DNA from 2 places in the Gordonia otitidis genome. Region 2 is predicted to be linked to the other one. Evidence: riboswitches for the same ligand, from Rfam matches in the RefSeq annotation. Region 2 holds a riboswitch; the other holds the start of a gene.
What was found. A riboswitch is a leader RNA that binds a small molecule or an ion and turns the genes downstream of it on or off. The one in region 2 is predicted to bind cobalamin.
Positions count from the first base shown of each region.

Region 1 (3,850 bases), 2.1 Mb from region 2:
TAGAGTCGCGTCGACGGGTCGTCGACCCACGACTTCCACTCCTCGAACATCGTGTCGTTGAATCCGGTGAGGAACGGTCCGGGATTGATGGTGGCAACCGTGACTCCGTACTCGGCGAGTTCCTGATCCAACGCATCGGCAAACGCTTCGACGGCGTGCTTCGAGCCCGCGTACGCACCGGTGAACGGGTCGACGGTGAGTCCTGCGACCGACGACATGAATACGATCTTGCCGCCACCCTTGGCCACCATCCGCTTGGCGATCGGCTGCGTCAGCAGGATCGGGCCGAAGACGTTCACCTCGAACTGCCTGCGGAGATTCTCGGCGGGAATGTCGACCGACGAACCGCCCTCGGAGATGCCCGCGTTGTTCAACAGCACGTCGACGTCCCACTGTGCAGCCTTCCGGCGATCGCCCTCATCGGTGACGTCGAGCTTCTCGACACGCAGTTCGACGCCGCGCTTCTTCGCCTCGGCGCGCAGCACGTTCACCTGCGCGATGATCTCGACACCGGCGATCACGTCGTGTCCCTGCTCCGCCATGCGTAGCGCGACCTCTTTTCCGAAGCCGCTTCCGGCACCGGTGATCAGATACGTCGTACTCATCACTTCTCTCCTTCATCGTCGATGACCGGCGGACCGGTCGTCATGTCACACGCCGCTGGATTGCGGCTCACAGTGCGGCCGACGCCTCACGGGCGACCGTCGTGTCCTGTTCACGGGAGCCGCCGCTGACACCGACAGCTCCCACCACCATGCCGTCGACGATCAGTGGGATGCCGCCCGCAAAAACCAGGACGCGGCCGTGACCACTCAACGCCATGCCCCAGAACTGTTCTCCTGGAAGCGAATCGGCGGCGAGATCGCCTGTTGGCGACTGGAAGAACACTGCGGTGTGCGCCTTGTCGATCGAGTGCTCGATACTTCCGAGCTGGGCGTCGTCCATCCGAACGTGAGCGACCAGGTTCCCGCCGTTGTCGACGACGGCGATGTTGCTCGGCGAGCCGATCCGTTCGGCCGCGGCGATCCCCGCGTCGATCATGCGTCGTGCGTCGGAAAGTCCGACCGTTGTCATACTTCGCACTGCTGCCTCCTCAACTGATTGATCGGAGTGCGCCGCTGTCACTGTTCGAGCGCGTATCACCCACGCTAGGCAGACCCTTGACGCCGTGCCTGGTTCTGTCGGAACCAGGCACGGCGTCGGCGACGGGGAATCGCCTCGACGTCGCCCTGCGCTATGCTGCACCCGCAGCTGGTTCGCCCGCCGGGAGTCGCGATGGAGCCCCTCCGTCCCGCGCGCGGCGTCGAATCCGTTCGTCGCGCAGCTGCGCGACCTCGGGTGAGAGGGAATCCGGTGAGAATCCGGAGCTGTCCCGCAGCGGTATGTCGGAACGACCGCCGTCACACGCACTGGGCGCATGCCCGGGAAGCGACGGCCAGTAGGAACATCGCCGATGGCGAGAGTGCCGACAAGCCCGAAGACCTGCCTCCTGTACCGGTCGCGCCGCGACCGGTGGCTCACCGCCTCGTGGACCGGGCGCAGGTCGATCAGCGTTTTGTGATGCCCACGCATCACTCGGGGCTTGTCGACTCTCCCTGCATGGCGGTGAACCGTCCGTATCGAATGCAGGAGTTCACGAACTCATGTCCATCAGCACTCCCGGCACCTCACCCGCCGGCCACACCTCGGGGCCCGTGGCCGCCCCGTTCACCACCACCGTTCCCGGTACACCCCGTATCGGCCCGCGACGCGAGCTCAAGCGGGCGATCGAGGGCTACTGGGCCGGGCGCGTCAGCGCCACCGATCTGGAGCAGACGGCCGCCGACCTGCGACGGGATACCTCAGCACAGTTGGTCGCCGCCGGTTTCGACTCGATCCCGATCAACACCTTCTCCTACTACGACCAGATCCTCGACACCGCTGTGCTCGTGGGTGCCCTACCCGCCCGGTACGACGGCATCGCCGATCCGCTCGACCGCTACTTCGCCGCGGCTCGGGGCACCGGCGAGATCGCACCGCTGGAGATGACGAAGTGGTTCGACACCAATTACCACTACCTCGTCCCCGAGATCGGACCCGACACGACGTTCACGTGCCACCCCGACAAGGTGCTCGCCGAGGTCTCCGAGGCGCACGCGCAAGGGGTCGACGCCCGTCCCGTCGTCATCGGACCGATCACCTTCCTCGCCCTGTCGAAGCCCGTCGACGGCGCTGCGGCACCGCTGTCGCGGATCGACGACGCTGTCGCCGTGTATGTCGAGTTGCTCCGCAGGCTCGCGCAGGCCGGTGTGGGCTGGGTCCAGATCGACGAGCCTGTCCTCGTCACCGATTACGCCGACGACCTCCCCGCCCTCGCCGGCGCTGTGTACTCGACGCTCGCCGACGCCACGAGCCGTCCCGCGATCTTCGTCAACACCTACTTCGGCGATCCCGGGGATTCTCTTGCGGCACTGGCACGTACACCGGTCGAGGCGATCGGTGTCGACCTGGTGGAGGGTTCTGTCGACACCGTCGTCTCGGTACCCGAACTCGCCGACAAACTACTCGTCGCCGGTGTGGTGAACGGACGCAACATCTGGCGGACAGATCTCGACAAGGCGCTCGCCACACTCGGGACATTGCTGGGATCGGCACGGGCGCTTGCGGTCTCGACGTCATGCTCCACTCTGCACGTCCCCTACACCCTCGACGCCGAGACCGGAATCGACGACGATCTGCGCGGCTGGTTGGCGTTCGCGGCACAGAAGTACGACGAGGTCGGGGTGCTCTCCCGCGCGCTACGCAGCGGCCGTGAGTCCGAGGCCGCCGCCTTCGACGCGTCGTCGGCAGCACTGGCGACACGCGAGTCGGATCCCCGCGTCCACGTCGCCGCCGTGCAGGAACGTTTGGCAGCCATCACCGACGACGACGTGACACGCGGTGACGCGACCGAGCGGATCGCCACACAGAATGCGCGCCTGGGCCTCCCGACGTTACCGACGACCACTATCGGCTCCTATCCGCAGACCTCGGCGATCCGTCTCGCGCGGGCAGCACTGCGGTCCGGCGAGATCGACACCGCCGAGTACGAGCGGCGGATGCGCGCCGAGATCGACGACGTCATCGCGTTGCAGGAGAAGATCGGGCTGGACGTGCTCGTGCACGGCGAACCCGAGCGCAACGACATGGTGCAGTACTTCGCCGAACAACTCGACGGCTTCGTCGCCACCGCGAACGGCTGGGTGCAGTCCTACGGCACCCGCTGCGTTCGCCCGCCGATCCTGTACGGCGACGTGGTGCGCACACACCCGATGACCGTCGACTGGATCACCTATGCACAGTCGCTGACGAACAAGCCGGTCAAGGGCATGCTGACGGGACCGGTGACGATTCTGGCGTGGTCGTTCGTTCGCGACGACCAGCCGTTGTCGGTGTCCGCCGACCAGATCGCACTCGCCATCCGTGACGAAACGGTAGATCTGGAGAATGCCGGGATCCACATCATCCAGGTCGATGAGCCTGCACTGCGGGAACTGCTGCCACTGCGTGACGCCGACAAGAGGGCATACCTCGACTGGGCCGTGCGGGCGTTCCGGTTGGCCACGTCGGGCGTGTCCGACACGTCGCAGATCCACACGCACCTCTGCTACTCGGAGTTCGGCGAGGTCATCGGTGCGATCGCAGACCTCGACGCCGACGTCACATCCATCGAAGCCGCCCGCTCGGCGATGGAAGTGCTCGATGACCTCAACGAAGTCGGCTTCTCGAACGGGGTCGGCCCGGGTGTCTACGACATCCATTCACCGCGCGTCCCGGGTACGGCGGAGATCGAGAAGTCGCTCCGCGCAGCACTCACTGCCGTTGGGCCACA
Region 1 is NZ_CP085974.1:356,337-360,186, forward strand. It holds gene LK459_RS01590 (SDR family oxidoreductase) at 1-605, opposite strand, end outside; gene LK459_RS01595 (GlcG/HbpS family heme-binding protein) at 673-1,083, opposite strand; cobalamin riboswitch at 1,306-1,504, shown strand; gene metE (5-methyltetrahydropteroyltriglutamate--homocysteine S-methyltransferase) at 1,644-3,850, shown strand, end outside.
Region 1: linked by a shared signal. The riboswitch ahead of metE (5-methyltetrahydropteroyltriglutamate--homocysteine S-methyltransferase) and the one ahead of LK459_RS11085 (cobalamin-independent methionine synthase II family protein) in region 2 are both predicted to bind cobalamin.

Region 2 (3,850 bases):
ACGGAACGGGCAGAACGGATACTGGTACAAGCCGATAGACCCGACCACGTCGTGGTCGTTCGCGCCGGTCAACGGCTACTCACTCGCGCGCCCCCTACTCGACAACCGGACGGGAGACACGAGCTCGCTCACGCTGGTTCCCGGCGCCGACGTGAACTACCGATACACCGACAGGTCGGGATGGACGCTGACGACGCGCAATTTCGACTACGCAACCGACACCGCTGACTACGACCTCTGCGTCGACGGCACGTGCGCCAGCATCATCGGCTACCTCGCACCGACGCCGCGGCCCGGTTGGACACCTGAGGGACTGACCTCGTATCAGCGTCTCTACCAGGGGATGCTGGTGCTCGACAGCAAGGACCGTCAACGTGTCGACGCGAATCCGCGGTTGCGCGCAGCAGTTCGTTCACTCATTCCCAATCAACGCATGGAGAACATCATCGCCACCGCGAACACGTCTCGGATGACGGTGTTCACCCTGGACCGAAAGATGGTGGAAATGCCGAGATTCCGATGAGCTGGCGCGACGAGGAGTAGTCAGGCCCCACTGATCGGCAGCTCAGGTCAGCCGGGCAGACGCCAACTCCGCGCCGCGCGTGAGGCTTTCGAGCTTGGCCCACGCTATCTGCGGATGGATACGACCGCCGAGTCCGCAGTCGGTCGATGCGACGACGTTCTCCGGTCCGACCAGCGTCGCGAAACGTTCGATCCGGTCAGCGACGAGTTCGGGGTGCTCGACCACGTTGGTTGCGTGACTGACGACGCCCGGTGCGATCTTCTTCCCGTCGGGGAGTGTGACATCGCGCCAGATCTTCCACTCGTGCTCGTGTCTGGCGTTGGCACCCTCGAATGAGTATGTGCCCGCGTTGATCTCGAGCATGAGGTCGACGAGGTGACGGAACTCCAGGTCGGTGGTGTGCGGCCCGTGCCAGCTTACCCAGCACAGGTGGAAGCGCACCTGCTCGGCCGGAAAACCCCGCAACGCATGATTGAGCGCCTCGACGCGGATGCGGGTGAATGCGAGATAGTCCTCGATCGTCGGTTCCGGGTTGATCTGATCCCAGTTCTCCGCGATCGACGGATCGTCGATCTGAAGGATGAGGCCTGCGTCGATGATCGCCTTGTATTCCTCACGCATGGCGTCGGCACAGGCCCAGATGAACTCTTCTTCGGTCGAGTAGTAGTCGTTGCCGATTCGCGATGCCGAGCCAGGCGAGAGCGATGTGATGAATCCGGTCTTCTGATCCGATTCGGCAAGCGCCGCTGTGAAATTCGCGATATCGGCTGCGATCGCGTCGTGACCTGTATAGGTGACCGGACCGGTAGCAGTCGGGAACAGTGCTCCGCGCTCTCCTACTGCGATGCCGCTTTCCGGATCGTGATAGGCGTCGGCGAAGATCGTCCAGTCACGACGATCCGGAAAGGTGGTGAGCCTGACGTGGCCCGGCGTCGAACGTTTCGGTTCGTCGGCGAAGGGGCCGCCGTCGGTCAGTTCGAGGCCACCGAGCCGGTTGAACGAATACGACCACCAGGCACCGTAATCGACGTTGCTGGACATCGATTTCCCGTATTCGCCGTCGCCGGGGATCGTGATCCCGAGGTCGACCTGGCGCTTCACCAGTGCGGCGACCTCGTCGGCGAGCAGCGACTCGAAGTCTGCGCTCGTGTGGAGTTCGAGTCCGTCGGCTGACTCCTGGCGTGCCTTGTTGGCATCGACGAGTCGCTTCGTGCGGGGAAGACTCCCTGCCTGGGACGTGGCTATACCAGTCATCGGGATACTGCACACTTTCGATCGGTTCGGATGGCGTCCGCCCTACGACCACGTGTGCACGCCCACGAACTCTTCTGCGCAAGAGCCCCACCCAAACCGGGTAGTCGGAGTGCCGCGCGCTCATCCTCGAGGCGGACAGACCGCCGGATACGGCGTATCCGGCACAGCGGCAGGTGATCGGACTCGTCGACGCGCGGGGCGTCAACTCACCGTTGCGGGACAGTCCCGGACTCGCACCGGGTTCCCCTCGACACATTGTGGTGTCTCGTCGTCCGCCCACACGTCGGGGCTCCACACGGCGGGACGGACGAACCGACTGCTCTCCGCAGGCTATCCGACGGCCCGGCAGCTCGGTGAACGCGGGTCGCGAACAGTCGGGTGCTGCTGGGCACCCGACTGTTCGCGACCCAGGGCAAGTGCCCGACTACTTCGGTGGCATCCGGATGCCGCCGTCGACGCGAACGACCTCGGCATTCATGTAGGAGTTGCTGACGAGTTCGATGACCATCGAGGCGAGCTCGTCGGGCTCACCGAGACGCTTCGGGAACAGGACGTTCTTGCCGAGGTTGGCCTTGAACGCATCCGAGTCGGGGCCCGAACCGTAGATCGGTGTGTCGATGAGTCCGGGTGCGACGGTGTTGACGCGGATGCCGACAGCCGACAGGTCTCGGGCGACCGGAAGGGTCATGCCGACGACGCCGCCCTTCGACGACGAGTACGCGGCCTGACCGATCTGTCCGTCGAATGCCGCGACGCTGGCCATCGACACGATCGCGCCGCGCTCTCCGGTCTCGGTGGGCTCGAGGCGGCTCATCGCGGTCGCGGCGAGACGGATCGCGTCGAAGGTGCCGATGAGGTTGATCGCGATGACCTTCTTGTAAGCGTCGAGGTTGTGTGCCGAGGCGAACTCGCCGTCCTTGCCGATGGTGCGCTGCGCCCACCCGATCCCGGCAGAGTTGACCAGCACACGCAGGGGCCCGAGCTCGCTCGCCTGATTGACGGCGGTCTCGATCTCGGCGGTGTCGGTGACATCGACCGAGACGAATTCTCCGCCCACCTCCTTCGCCAGCAGTCCACCCTTGTCGGCGTTGAGGTCGGCGACGACCACCTTCGCCCCCTTGGCGGCCAGCTGCCGAACCACGGCGGCGCCGATGCCCGACGCCCCACCCGTCACGATTGCACTTGCTCCGTTGATATCCACACCGGTCAGCCTACGACGGAGTGTGTCACGGGTAACAGTGGGGCCGAGCGATCGCTCGGGACTGTCGGGACGCGCGTCAGACGCAGCGGACCGTCGGCTCGGGGTCGTACTTGACGGTGCGCGTGTGCCTGCTGATCTCGTTGCCGCTCGCGGCGTCGGTGATCACCCTGGTGTTCGAGGTGGTGAACCCGCGAATTCCGGTGGCGGCTATACAGTCCTGACCTCGCGGCAACTCGACGACTGCGGGCGAGGTGTACCCGTAGCGGTCACCGGTGATCGACTCGACGTCGACCGTCTTGGTGCTCCACATCCGCACTGTGACCGACGACGGGGTCCAGTTGGTCTCGATGAGAATCCCGTTGCGCGTGTTGTTGCGGAAGACGAGGTCGATGGCGCCCTCGAATACCGTCGCCTCGCGCGCTTCGGGGTACCGCGAGATGTAGTAGCTGTGCTCGGTGTGGTCGACGTCCTCGAGTCCCGCGAAGTACGAGGCGTTGTAGAGGGTCGTCGCAAACTGTGAGATCCCACCGCCGACCGCCTTCGACGGCCTGCCGTGGTCGATGATCGTCGACGTGACGTACCCCTGAGCCTCACCCCGCGGGCCGGTGTAGGAGTTCAGCGAAAACGTCTCGCCAGGAAGGACGACGGCGCCGTCGACCTCCTGTGCGACGAGGCGGATGTTCTCTCCTGACGCCGACGAGAAGTCGCCGGTGGTGAATTCCGAGACCACTTCTTTGACACCGAGGCTCTTCGCTTTCTCGGTGGTGACCTTCGGTGTGCGCACCTGATAGGTGGCCTCCACCGATTCCGGACGGTCGTCGGCGAGCGCGGCGTCGAGGACTTTCCGCGTGGTAGCACGCCAGTCGATCCTG
Region 2 is NZ_CP085974.1:2,453,769-2,457,618, reverse strand. It holds gene LK459_RS11090 (hypothetical protein) at 1-523, shown strand, start outside; gene LK459_RS11085 (cobalamin-independent methionine synthase II family protein) at 566-1,777, opposite strand; cobalamin riboswitch at 1,929-2,069, opposite strand; gene LK459_RS11080 (SDR family NAD(P)-dependent oxidoreductase) at 2,202-2,978, opposite strand; gene LK459_RS11075 (VanW family protein) at 3,055-3,850, opposite strand, start outside.